3 regions of the Flexivirga alba genome follow, and region 2 is predicted to be linked to each of the others. Evidence: predicted binding sites of a transcription regulator. Region 2 holds the regulator's gene; each other region holds the start of a gene.

Evidence for each region. Region 2 encodes HrcA, which represses chaperone genes, less so after heat shock. Its sites were predicted from a motif close to TTNGCACTCGNNNNNNNCGAGTGCNAA; they were not measured.
Region 1: groL (chaperonin GroEL) is a predicted target of HrcA. The motif match lies at 2,374-2,400, and genes of this name have one in related genera.
Region 3: groES (co-chaperone GroES) is a predicted target of HrcA. The motif match lies at 2,660-2,686, and genes of this name have one in related genera.

What each region holds. Positions count from the first base shown of each region.
Region 1 covers NZ_JBHSWH010000001.1:223,824-228,281, reverse strand. The annotation lists gene ACFQDH_RS01070 (Gfo/Idh/MocA family protein) at 1-1,120, opposite strand, end outside; gene ACFQDH_RS01065 (HNH endonuclease signature motif containing protein) at 1,331-1,870, opposite strand; gene ACFQDH_RS01060 (hypothetical protein) at 2,099-2,320, shown strand; gene groL (chaperonin GroEL) at 2,521-4,152, shown strand; gene ACFQDH_RS01050 (potassium transporter Kup) at 4,249-4,458, shown strand, end outside.
Region 2 covers NZ_JBHSWH010000001.1:4,172,311-4,176,768, forward strand. The annotation lists gene ACFQDH_RS20770 (16S rRNA (uracil(1498)-N(3))-methyltransferase) at 1-721, opposite strand, end outside; gene dnaJ (molecular chaperone DnaJ) at 729-1,856, opposite strand; gene hrcA (heat-inducible transcriptional repressor HrcA) at 1,881-2,906, opposite strand; gene ACFQDH_RS20785 (DUF3097 domain-containing protein) at 3,056-3,937, shown strand; gene ACFQDH_RS20790 (NUDIX hydrolase) at 3,930-4,458, shown strand, end outside.
Region 3 covers NZ_JBHSWH010000001.1:4,662,805-4,667,262, forward strand. The annotation lists gene shbA (RNA polymerase sigma factor ShbA) at 1-206, opposite strand, end outside; gene groL (chaperonin GroEL) at 499-2,106, opposite strand; gene groES (co-chaperone GroES) at 2,203-2,499, opposite strand; gene ACFQDH_RS23300 (ribose-phosphate diphosphokinase) at 2,707-3,690, opposite strand; gene ACFQDH_RS23305 (potassium channel family protein) at 3,791-4,458, opposite strand, start outside; gene ACFQDH_RS23310 (TrkH family potassium uptake protein) at 4,458-4,458, opposite strand, start outside.

The DNA.
Region 1 (4,458 bases), 3.9 Mb from region 2:
AGCGGATCGACTCGGCGCCCGCAACGCCCGCGGCGACGGAGTCCCGTGCGGACAGGGGAGAGGTGTCTGTCGGTGTGCCGGTGCGCACGAACTCGACGAACTCACCGACGGTCAGCACGTCGGCGTCACCGTGGCCGTTCGCGTCACCGACGATCGGATACTGCACGTGGCCCTTCTCCAGGAAGCCGGACCGCTTGTTCCAGACGCGCACCTCGCCACCCTCGCCGTCGCCGAAGTTCTCCAGCCGGCCCTCCGTGCCGATGACCGTGTAATTGCGCCAATAGTCGGGCGTGAAGTGGCACTGCTGGTAGCTGACGAACGCGCCGGAATCAAGTCGCGCCAGCATCATCGAGATGTCCTCGACGTCCACCACCGGGTTGAGTTCGGTCTGCGACAGCGGCGGCCAGTTGTCGGTCGAGTACCAGTCGCGCATCCGCCGATCGCTGTTGTCACGTCGGTCGGTGATCTGCCCATAGATCGCCAGGTCGCCCATCCCGGTGACCTCGCGACTGGACGAACCAGCCAGCCAGTGCATCACGTCGAGATCGTGAGCGCCCTTCTGTAGCAACAGACTTCCCGCGCGGGAGCGATCCGCGTGCCAGTCCTTGAAGTAGAAGTCGCCGCCGGTCCCGACGAAGTGCCGGCACCAGATGGCCTTCACCTCGCCTATCTCGCCGCGGTCGATGATCTCCTTCATCAAGCGCACCACGTGCATGTGCCGCATGTTGTGCCCGACATACAACTTGGTGCCAGTGCGGTGCGCGGCCTCGAGCACCTGGTCGCAGTCCTCGGTGGTGATCGCGAGCGGCTTCTCCAGATAGACCGGCACACCGGCCTCGAGCAGTTGTATGGCGATCGCCGCGTGCGTGTCGTCCGGGCTCGTCACGATGGCGCCGTCCAACTCAGGGAAGTCGCGCAGCAGGGAGGTCACGTCGGGCAGCAGCGGGATGTCGCCGAAGAGGTCGGCGGTCGCGTCGGCGGTTCGCGGGTCCGGATCTACAGCAGCGGCAACGGATCCGCCGAATTCCTCGACGTTCTTGGCGAGGTGGGCTCGGGCGCCGACGCCGATGACGGCGGTGGCGAAGGGTGCGGGCGTGGTGTTGGAGGTTGAAGAAGTCATCGCGACCATTCAAGCCGATCCGCGCCTGCGTGGTCGCCGCGACGCCGTTGGTGCTCGCCTCGACGTGTGGCCCGGTCGTGTCGCTTTCGATCCGGTCGGCATCGGCTCCTGCGGATTGATCGCGCGGCGTCGAGTAAGTCGAAGCGCTGGCCCCGGGGCCGTATCGAAGCCCGCGACGAGCGAGCGGGTGAATCCTGTTGTTCTGGAGAGCTATTCGCCGGGGGTGGTGACGTAGGTGTGGCCTGCGGGGCTGGTCCAGGTGCATACGCCGTCGGGAGTCATGGTGACTGTCCAGCCGTGGGCTTGTTTGGTGCGGTGGTGGTGGCGGCAGAGGGCGTGCAGGTTGTATGCCGCGGTGGGTCCTTGTGGCCAGGGGATGACGTGGTCCAGGTCGCAGCGTGTCGCGGGGTGGCTGCAGCCGGGGAAGCGGCAGTGCTGGTCTCGGGCCCGCACGAAGTGCTGCAACTTCGGGCTGGGCCGGTAGCGGGTTTCGCAGGTCTCCAGGGTGATGCCGGTGTCGGCCTCGATCAGGGCGCGGGTCATCGTCGTGCCGAACGAGCGGGTCATGGCTTGGATCACGGCGGCGGGGATGGCGCCGATGCCGGGCACAGTTGCGTCGCCCAGGTGGGCGGTCGCTGCCCGTGACTGCTGTGACCGGCCTGGTGGTGTCACCCGTGGTTCTTCATCGAAGGTGTCGTCGGGTGTGTCGTTGAGGATGTTGAGCGCGACGCTGCCGAGGTCAGCGGACATCTCTCGCCGACACTTGATGACCCCGCGCGTGCATCGGCCTTCCAGCAGATCAGAGAAGCGGCCGCTCGGCATCATCGAGGTAGCCGCCGGCCTCGCCGCGACCAGTGCTGTGGTGGGTCCGCGAGGCGACGACACCTATCCCGTGCCACGACGGCTGTACGAATCGATGGGCTTCACAACTCTCGCCCGACCGAGGAGCTGGGGTGGAGCTGATAACGGGTCGGCCTCGTGTTCCTCGGTCGATTGCGCGCCTCGCTCGGTCGCCTCGAAGAGCGCTTGACCGCTCGCCACGAACCGGGCGACGAGCGCGACTGGCACGTGCGACGCGCGCCGGAGCTGGAGCGGCTGCTCGACGAAGCGGGCACCGCGGACCTCACAATCGACGTCGGCGACGCAACTCCTGCACAGGTCGCGGCCCGCGTCCTCTCCGAGACCCATTGGGTTGACTGAATCGGCACCGCCACCCGTTTGCACTCCCGGTGGGAGAGTGCCAATAATGGCCTTTAGCACTCTCCTGGTTAGAGTGACAGTTCGGATGTATGGCGAGGGCCGGACCTCGCGAGACTCAGACAGTCTCGGCAGGACCCGGTCCGTCCGTCGCGGGCGCCATACGACTGACACCGCAACAACACGTGAGGATTGGACTGCACATGGCCAAGACCATTGCATTCGACGAGGAGGCCCGGCGCGGGCTCGAGCGGGGAATGAACATCCTTGCCGACGCCGTCAAGGTGACCCTCGGCCCGAAGGGCCGCAACGTCGTTCTGGAGAAGAAGTGGGGCGCACCCACGATCACCAACGACGGTGTGAGCATCGCCAAGGAGATCGAGCTCGACGAGCCCTACGAGAAGATCGGCGCAGAGCTCGTCAAGGAAGTCGCCAAGAAGACCGACGACGTGGCCGGTGACGGCACCACCACGGCGACCGTGCTCGCCCAGGCGATGGTGAAGGAAGGCCTGCGCAACGTTGCCGCGGGCGCCAACCCGATGGCCCTCAAGCGCGGCATCGAGGCTGCTGTGGCCGCGGTGTCCGAGGAGCTGAGCAAGGCTTCCAAGGACGTCGAGACCAAGGAGCAGATCGCGGCGGTTGCCGGGATCTCCGCCGGTGGCGACGCATCCGTCGGCAACCTCATCGCCGAGGCGATGGACAAGGTCGGCAAGGAAGGTGTCATCACCGTCGAGGAGAGCAACACCTTCGGCCTGGAGCTCGAGCTCACCGAGGGCATGCGCTTCGACAAGGGTTACATCTCCGGTTACTTCGTGACCGACACCGAGCGCATGGAGACCGTGCTCGAGGACCCCTACATCCTGATCGTCAACTCCAAGATCGGCAGCATCAAGGACCTGCTGCCGCTGCTGGAGAAGGTCATGCAGTCGGGCAAGCCGCTGGTCATCATCGCCGAAGACGTTGAGGGAGAAGCACTTTCGACCCTCGTCGTCAACAAGATTCGTGGCACGTTCAAGTCGGTTGCCCTCAAGGCGCCCGGCTTCGGCGACCGTCGCAAGGCCATGCTCGGCGACATCGCGATCCTGACCGGTGGTCAGGTCATCTCCGAGGAGGTCGGCCTCAAGCTCGACACCGCGGAGATCGACCTGCTCGGTAAGGCCCGCAAGGTCGTTGTCACCAAGGACGAGACGACCATCGTCGAGGGTGCCGGCGACGCAGACCAGATCGCTGGTCGCGTCAGCCAGATCCGCGCCGAGATCGAGAACTCCGACTCCGACTACGACCGCGAGAAGCTGCAGGAGCGCTTGGCCAAGCTGGCCGGCGGTGTTGCGGTCATCAAGGTCGGCGCGGCCACCGAGGTCGAGCTCAAGGAGCGCAAGCACCGCATCGAGGACGCCGTTCGCGCGGCGAAGGCCTCGGTCGACGAGGGCATCGTCGCCGGTGGCGGCGTCGCACTGCTGCAGGCTGCCAAGCTCGCCTTCGCCTCCCTCAAGCTCGAGGGTGACGAGGCGACCGGCGCCAACATCGTCAATGTCGCCTCCGCGGCTCCGCTGAAGCAGATCGCTGCCAATGCGGGCCTGGAGCCCGGCGTGGTTGCCGCCAAGGTGCAGTCGCTGCCCGTCGGTGAAGGCCTCAACGCCGCCACCGGTGAGTACGTCGACATGCTCGAGGCCGGCATCCCGGACCCGACCAAGGTGACTCGGTCGGCGCTGCAGAACGCAGCCTCCATCGCCGCGTTGTTCCTCACCACCGAGGCGGTCATCGCCGACAAGCCGGAGAAGGCTTCGGCAATGCCGGCCGACCCGTCCGGTGGCATGGGAGACATGGGCTTCTAAGCCAGGCAACGAAGTTCTCGAACTTCACACGGGACGGCCGCTCACCCGCACGGGTGAGCGGCCGTTTCGCATCTTCATAGGGCACAATCTGCGGTTGTGACAACGCCGGCGGCGGCCACAACGCATCGTGGCAAATTGTGGACCTTGACCCTTGGTGCGCTCGGCGTCGTTTTCGGCGACATCGGGACCAGCCCGCTGTATTCGCTGCAGACCATCTTTTCGTTGGACCACAATCGGGTCGCCACGACGCACCAGGATGTGTATGGCGTGATCTCGCTCGTTTTCTGGGCAGTCACCATCGTGGTG
Region 2 (4,458 bases):
CGAGCAGGACCGCGAGCGCGGTCGGCCCGGCATTCGAGGCGCGCAACACCGTCGGCCCCAGGCGTATGGCGCAGCCGCCGACACCCTCGAAAGCTGTCAGCTCGTCGGGCGTGATGCCACCCTCCGGACCGACCACCACGACGACTTCGCCTGCGGGCGCATCGAATTCGGCGATCGACTGCTCCGCGTCCTCATGGAGTATGACGACTGCGTCCGCCTCCTGCAGGCGAGTGACAGCGGTCCGACTCGTCAGCAACTGCTCGACCACCGGCACCGTGGACCGCCGGGACTGCTTGCTCGCGGCCAAGGCCAGGGACTCCCACTTGCGGTGAGCCTTGACGGCCTTGTCGCCCCGCCATTGCACGATGCTGCGGTCCGCCTGCCAGGGGATTACCGCGTCGACACCCAACTCGACAGCAGCCTCGATCGCCTGCTCATCGCGACCGCCCTTGGCCAGTGCCTGCATCAACACGAATCGGGTTGTCGGCTGGTCGGATTCGCGCAACGAACCAACCCGAATCGTGAGCTGGTCGCGAACCGCGGTGACGATCTCACCTTCGGCGACCCGCCCGGAGCCGTCGGCGACCTGCACGGTTTCGCCGGCCTGGAGTCGACTGACCACCACGGCATGACGTGCCTCGTCACCGGACACCGCGACGATGTCGCCCACGACCGATCCGTCGAGCGCTCCGGGCGCAGCGAAGAACAGGCGGGAGGTCACGCGTTTGCTACTTGGCCTGGAAGGCGTCGCGCAGCTTGCCGAACAGGCCCTTCTCGACGCGACCGAAGCGCGCCTCGGGGCGCTCCTCGCCGCGCTCCTTGGCCAGCAACCGCAGCAACTCTTCCTGCTGAGGGTCCAGCTTGGTGGGCACTCGCACGTTGGCGTGCACCAGCAGGTCACCGCGGACCTGCGAACGCAGGTGCGTGACGCCGAGCCCGCGCAGGGTGATCACGTCGCCGGGCTGGGTGCCCTGCGGGATCGTCACGTCCCGCTCGCCGTCGAACGTCTCGAGCGGCAGCGCGGTGCCCAACGCGGCAGCAGTCATCGGCAACTCGACCGAGCAGTGCAGGTCGTCGCCGCGGCGCTGGAAGGTCGCGTGCTTGCGGACCCGCACCTCGACATACAGGTCGCCGGCAGGACCACCACCGGAGCCGACCTCGCCCTCGCCGGTGAGCTGGATGCGGGTGCCGGTGTCGACACCGGCGGGCACCTTGACGGTGATCGTGCGACGGTCGCGCACGCGGCCCTCGCCCGAGCAGTTGAAGCATGGGTCGTCGATGATCTCGCCGTATCCGCGGCAGGCCTGGCACGGACGCGTGGTCATGACCTGACCGAGGAAGGACCGCTGCACCTCCTGCACCTGACCGCTGCCGTGGCAGATGTCGCAGGTGTGCTTGCCGGTGCCCGGCCGCGCGCCGTCGCCGTGACACACCGAACACGCGACAGCTGTGTCGAAGGTGAGCTCTTCCGCACCGCCGAAAACTGCTGTGCCCAGATCGATCTCGACCGCGATGAGCGCATCCTGACCACGCTGCATACGGGAGCGCGGGCCACCCTGCGCTGCGCCGTTGCCGCCGAAGAACGCGTCCATGATGTCGGAGAACGAGAAGCCCTGGCCGTAGCCCGCGCCGCCACCGGCCATGGCGTAGGGGTCGCTGCCCATGTCGTAGGCACGCCGCTTCTCGGCATCACCGAGCACGTCATACGCCTGGGCGACCTTCTTGAACTGGTCGGACGCCTCCTCGGACGGATTGACGTCCGGGTGCAGCTTGCGTGCCAGCTTGCGGTAGGCACGCTTGATCTCTTCCGGGCTCGCGTTCTGTGCGATGCCCAGATCGCCGTAGTAGTCGTTCACGAAGTTCCTTCGAGCTGTTCGAGGTCAGTTGTCGAGGATGTCGGCGACATAGCGTGCCACTGCACGCACCGCCGCCATGGTCGAGGGGTAATCCATGCGGGTCGGGCCGAGCACTCCCAGGCTCGCGAAGCTGCCCGCGTCGTATGCCGTGCTCACGACAGAGGTCCCGCTGAGGCCGCTGATGGAATTCTCGGTGCCGATCCGGACAGCGACACCGTCGGTCGGGTCGCCACCCGCCTGGGTCAACAACCGCAGCAGCACCATGTGTTCCTCAAGGGCATCGAGCAACGGCCCCAGGGACATCGCGAAGTCGCTTGACCGGACCAGGTTGGCCGTGCCACCGAGAACCACGCGGTCCTCCCGCTCCTCGGCGAACGCCGCCGCAACCGCGTCGATGACCACCGGCCGGGCATCCGTGACATCGTCGACCAGCTGCGCCGACCACTCGCGCAACGCTCCCGCTGCGACAGCGCGACGCAGGCCGACACTCTTGTCGTTGAGCCCCGACCGCAGCTGCTGGATCAGCTCATCGGCCTCGACCTCGGTCAGCGACCGGTCGAGCTCGACGACCCGCTGGTCGACCTGACCGGTGGACAGGATCACCACGAGAGTCAGGCGGTCGGCCGAGCGCGGCACCAGCTCGACGTGGCGCACCAGCGCAGCGTTGAGCGACGGATATTGAACGACGGCCGCCTGCCCGGTCAACGTGGACAGCAGGCGGACCGTGCGCGAAATCACGTCGTCCAGGTCGACCGATCGGACCAGAAACGTCTCGATGGCAGTGCGCTCGGCGCGCGACAGCGGCTTGATCTGGCTGAGCTTGTCGACATACAGCCGGTAGCCGGCGTCTGTCGGGATGCGTCCGGCCGAAGTGTGCGGCGCCGCGATCAGGCCGTCCTCCTCGAGGACGGCCATGTCGTTGCGCACGGTCGCGGCGCTGACACCGAGGTGGTGCCGGTCGAGCAGGGCCTTGGAACCGACTGGCTCGGAGGTCGACACGTAGTCCTGCACGATCGCGCGCAGCACCTGCAGCCTGCGTTCGTCGCTCATGTCCACCTCCCTGCATCGTCCGCGCGCTGGCACTCAAGTATGTCGAGTGCCAAGTCTACTTGCCTCCAACCACGAGGCCGAATCCCCGACTAGTCTTCCCGACCTCATCCTCCGCGACTTCACGAGTGATGCCGACTACCCTTCGCGACGTGACCGACAGATATGGCGCCGATGTCCTCTCCGGTGATTGGCGCAAGCCGCCGCGGGGTCGCTCGGAGCAGGTACCGGCCGAGACCGGCCTGGTGGTCGAGGAAGTCCAGACCGGCTGGTGCGGCGCGGTCATCTCGGCCGAGAAGTCCGGCGGGCTGCGCGTGGTCCACCTGGAGGATCGGCACGGACGCAGCCGCGCCTTCCCGATGGGACCGGGGTTTCTCATCGACGGCAAACCCGTCGAGCTGACAGCGCCCACCTCGAAGGCCGACGCCGCGGCGTTGCAGGCGGCACGCAGCGCTGCGTCGAAGACCGCCAGCGGCTCCCGTGCCGTCGCCGATGCGCCCGCACGTGTCGCTCGCGGGTCACGGATCTTCGTCGAGGGCAAGCACGATGCCGAGCTCGTCGAGAAGGTATGGGGAGCCGACCTGCGTGTCGAAGGCGTCGTCGTCGAGCCGTTGCACGGTGTCGATGACCTGCGGTCTGTCATCCGGGATTTCGCGCCCACTCCGGATCGGCGGATGGGCGTCCTGGTCGATCACCTCGTCCCGGGCACCAAGGAGGCGCGGATCGTCGCCGACGCCCTCGCCATACCCGAGGCGCGGCGGGACGTGCTCGTGCTCGGCCACCCGTATGTCGATGTGTGGCAGTCGGTGCGGCCCGAGCGGCTCGGCTGGACGAAATGGCCGGTCATCCCCCGCGGCACCTCGTGGAAGCACGGCATCCTCGCAGCGCTCGACTGGCCGCACGAGACACAGGCTGACGTCGCGATGGGCTGGAGGCGCATCCTCGGCACTGTGCGCAGTTACACCGACCTGCAGCCCGAGTTGCTCGGCCGCGTGGAGGAACTCATCGACTTCGTGACGGCTCAGCATGAATGACGTCGGACTCAGCGCCGAGCTCGTGGCCGTGGTGCTGGCCGTGGACGACGGCCGGCCATGGGTGCTGGCGGCGGGACAACCGCCTGCCCTCCCGGCGGGCCCGTTGCGCGTCGAGGAGGAGTCGCTGCAGTCCGGCGTCCGCGAATTCGCCCGCGAACACAGCGGATTCGATCTTGGGTATGTCGAGCAGCTCTACACCTTCGCTGACCTCGGCCGCTCCAGTGACGACCGGCGCGTGGTGTCGATCTCCTACCTCGGGCTGGCCCGCGCACCGATCGCCGGCAGCGTGCGGCCGACCGACTGGTCGGCCCTCTACGACCTGCTGCCCTGGGAGGACCGCAGGCACCTTGGCGACTCTGGCGCCGATCGCCTCGGAGAGGAGATCGAGCGCGCACTGCGACGCTGGTCGGCCAACTCCGCGGAGCGGCTGGACCGCTGCCGATTCCTGTTCGCGTATGACGAACGGCCGTGGCGACCGGACCTCGCACTGCAGCGTTACGAGCTGCTCTGGGAGACGGGGC
Region 3 (4,458 bases), 490 kb from region 2:
AGGGCAGTCAGAACGGCCACGCACACCTCCTGCGCCGCGTCCGCCGCGGCATCGGCTGCGGCCGAGAAGCGTCCCAACTTGCCGCGCGCATAGCGCACGGCCAACTGGTGAACGGCCGCCATGAGTTCATTGGTGGCGGCCACATCTCCCTCTTGCGCGGCCGCTGCCAAGGCGCGCAAAGGGGTGTGCGCGTCCGACGGTGACATCGGCGCAGGGAGCGAAAACGTTACGGGGGCAGCGTCGAACGACCCGGCCAGGTCTTCCTGGCCGGCGTTAGATCGTGGAGTCCCCGAGCTCACGTCGTCCCAACGTCCGGCTACCGAATTGCGTTCGCCTGTATGGCGCTCCCTTCAGAGTAGGTCGTCGGCACCGATCTCGCCTACTCGGTCGGATATCTGTGGACAACTGCGATCCGATCGCACAACGCACAGATGCCCGGACGAAGCGCAGGCTTCGTCCGGGCATCCTTGGGTAATACGCCCGTTACCGGGTCAGAGGTCAGTGACCGTGGCCGTGACCGGCCGCGGGCTCCTCTTCTTCCTTCTTGTCCACGACGAGCGTGTCGGTGGTCAGGACCATCGACGCGATCGACGCGGCGTTGCGCAGCGCGGAGCGGGTGACCTTGACCGGGTCGATGACACCCTGCTTGATCAGGTCGCCGTACTCACCGGTGGCGGCGTTGAGGCCGCTGCCCACCGGCTCGTCCTGCACGCGGGCAACGGCGACGTAGCCCTCGAGACCGGCGTTCTCGGCGATCCAGCGCAGCGGTTCGACGCTGGCCTTCTTGATGATCGCGGCACCAGTGGCCTCGTCACCCGTGAGGTCCAGCTTGTCGACGGCGGCCGACGCGTGCACCAGTGCCGAGCCACCGCCGGCGACGATGCCCTCCTCGATGGCCGCGCGGGTCGCCGAGATGGCGTCCTCGATGCGGTGCTTCTTCTCCTTCAGCTCCACCTCGGTGTGGGCACCGACCTGGATGACGCAGACGCCACCGGCCAGCTTGGCCAGGCGCTCCTGCAGCTTCTCGCGGTCCCAGTCGGAGTCAGTGCGCTCGATCTCGGCCTTGAGCTCCTTGACGCGTCCACCGACGGTCTCGGCGTCACCGTGACCGTCGACGATCGTCGCGGTGTCCTTGGTGACGACGACACGGCGGGCCTGACCCAGCATGTCCAGGTCGACCTGGTCGAGCTTGAGGCCGACCTCTTCGGAGATGACCTGTCCACCGGTGAGGATCGCGATGTCCTGCAGCATGGCCTTGCGGCGGTCGCCGAAGCCGGGGGCCTTGACCGCGACGACGTTGAACGTGCCACGGATCTTGTTGACCACCAGGGTGGAGAGCGCCTCACCGTCGATGTCTTCGGCGATGATCAGCAGCGGCTTGCCGGCCTGCACGACCTTCTCAAGCAGCGGCAGAACGTCGGCGATGGCCGAAATCTTGCCCTGGTTGATCAGGATGTAGGCGTCCTCGACGACGGCTTCCATCCGCTCGGTGTCGGTGACGAAGTACGGGGAGATGTAGCCCTTGTCGAACTGCATACCCTCGGTGAACTCCAGGGCGGTCTCGGCGGTCGAGGACTCCTCGACCGTGATCACGCCGTCCTTGCCGACCTTGTCGAACGCCTCGGCGATCAGGCCACCGATCGTCTGGTCCTGCGCGGACAGCGCGGCGACCTGGGAGATCTCTTCCTTGCCCTCCAGCTCGCGGGCGTCGGCGAGCAGCTGCTCGCTGATCGCGTCCACGGCCTGGTCGATGCCCCGCTTGAGCGCGGCCGGCCCGGCGCCGGCGGCCACGTTGCGAAGGCCCTCGTGGACCATCGCCTGGGCCAGCACGGTCGCCGTCGTCGTGCCGTCACCGGCAACGTCGTTGGTCTTGGTGGCGACCTCTTTCGCGAGCTGGGCGCCGAGGTTCTCGTAGGAGTCCTCGAGCTCGATCTCACGAGCGATGGTGACACCGTCGTTCGTGATGGTCGGGGCGCCCCACTTCTTGTCGATGACGACGTTGCGGCCCTTGGGGCCGAGCGTCACCTTGACGGCGTTGGCGAGGGCGTCGACGCCCCGCTCAAGCGCCTTGCGTGCGGAGTCGTTGAACTCCAGTTCCTTTGCCATTGTTGGCCTTTCGTATGTCGGTCGCACGTATGACGATGCCCCAGCCCTACCTTCTGGCGGGCTAGGGCAACGTCATACGCATGCTGCGTGGGGGTCCTACTTGGTGACGACTGCGAGCACGTCGCGGGCCGAGAGGATGAGCAGCTCCTCGCCGGAGTACTTCACCTCGGTGCCGCCGTACTTGGAGTAGATGACGCGGTCGCCGACTGCGACGTCGAGCGGGACGCGCTGGCCGTTGTCGTCGATGCGGCCGGGGCCGATCGCCAGGACTTCGCCCTCCTGGGGCTTCTCCTTGGCGGTGTCCGGGATGACCAGGCCGGAGGCGGTGGTCTGCTCGGCCTCGACGGACTTGACGACGATGCGGTCTTCGAGCGGCTTGATGTTCACCGACACGGTGTGACCTTCCTGTTGAGAGGCCCGAAATCTCGGGCGCGAATGCGAACCCTGGTCAGCTGCCAACCGGTGTATGTCGTGAGCGCCGTCGCGGGGGTCGACCACGAAATGCGGTTGGCACTGTCCCAGGAAGAGTGCCAGCACTGAATCTAGGCGCTCGTTAGCACTCTTGCAACTCGAGTGCCAAAACCGGGCCCACACATTTCGTCAGCCGAAGGGCAGCTTGGTCGCCGGTGGCGCGTGGGAGGGGTCGACACCGTCGAAGAGGCTGCTCACCGACTCGCCTGCGTGGATGCGTGCGATCGCTTCCGCGAAGAGGGCGGCGACCGAACGTACCTGCAACTGGGGCCAGTTCGCGGGAGTCGGCACGGTGTCTGTGGTGACGATCTCGCGGATGAGCGGGTGCCCGGACAGCCGCTGCACAGCGGGTCCGACGAAGAGTCCGTGCGTGCAGGCGATGTCGGCCGACGTACAACCGCGCTCGGCCAATCGGTCCAACAGCTCGACGACCGATCCCCCCGTGGAGATCTCGTCGTCCAGCACGATCGCGCGCTTGCCGTCGACGTCACCCACGATGGTGTCGATGATGACCTTGTCGTCGGAGATCCGCTTCTTGGAACCGGCCGCGACGGGCAACCCGAGCAGGCGGGCGAACTGCTGTGCGGTCTTGGCGTTGCCGAAGTCCGGCGAGACGATCACCGAGTCGGCGAGGTTGTCGCGGGAGCGGAAGTATTCAGCCAGCTCACCGATCGCGGTCAGGTGGTCGACGGGCGTGGAGAAGAAGCCGTGGACCTGTGGCGCGTGCAACGCCATGGTGATCACCCGGTGAACGCCGGCTGCCGCGAGCAGGTCCGCCACCAAGCGGCCGCCGAGCGAGATCCGGGAGGCATCCTTCTTGTCCGAGCGGGCGTAGGCGTAATAGGGAATCACCGCGGTGATGCGCTCCGCCGACGCGCCGCGCGCCGCATCGATCATCAGCAGCAGCTCCATCAGGTGATCCTGGGTGGGCGGCACCAGCGGCTGCACGAGATAGACGTCACGCTGGCGGCAGTTGGCCAGCAACTGCGCCTGCAGGCAGTCGTTGCTGAAGCGGGTCATGTCGACATACGAGCGCGGCACCCCGAGATGCGTGCAGATGCTGTCGGCGAGGGCGGGGTGGGCTGATCCGGAGAAAACGACGATCTCGCGCACAGGCGGCAAACCCTTCCAGCGGTGGGATTCGGATTGCGTAACGACTCTACTGAACTTTTGCGGCTTGACTCCTCGCGTTCCGGATGTCGGCTGTATGACGCTACGCGCGGCCGGAGAACTGCTGGAGTCGGTCGGTGGAGCCGGTGATCACCAGTTGGTCCCCTCTGCCGATGACCGTCTCCGATCGGGCGTCCTCGAAGGCACCACCGGGATGCTTCACCGCCACGACCGTCACGCCATACTTTCCGCGCAGGTTGAGCTCGGCGAGCGTCTTGTCGGCGAACTTTTCGGAGCACGACATACGCCCGATGCCGAAGCCGTCCTCCACCTCGTAGTAGTCGGCGAGCGAACCGACCAGCAGACGCCCGATGCGAGCGCCCATCTCCCGCTCCGGCAGCACCACATGATGGGCGCCGATGCGTTGCAGGATGCGGGCGTGCTGCTTGGTCATCGCCTTCGCCCAGATGCTCGGGACACCGAGGTCGGCGAGATTGGCCGTGGTGAGGATGCTCGCCTCGAGGTTGGACCCGATGGCCACGACGGCGCGCTCGAAGTCACCCGCGCCGATCTGTCGCAGTGCCTCGACGTCCGAGCTGTCGGCCTGCACGACATGGGTGAACTGGTCGGACCACTTCTGCACGAGTTCCAGCGATTGATCGACCGCCTGGACGTCCCAGTCCTGCTCGGTGAGGGTGGCCGCGACCGCCGTGCCGAACCTGCCCAGGCCGATCACCAGGACGCTGTGCGGGTCCAGCGTTCCGCGTCGTT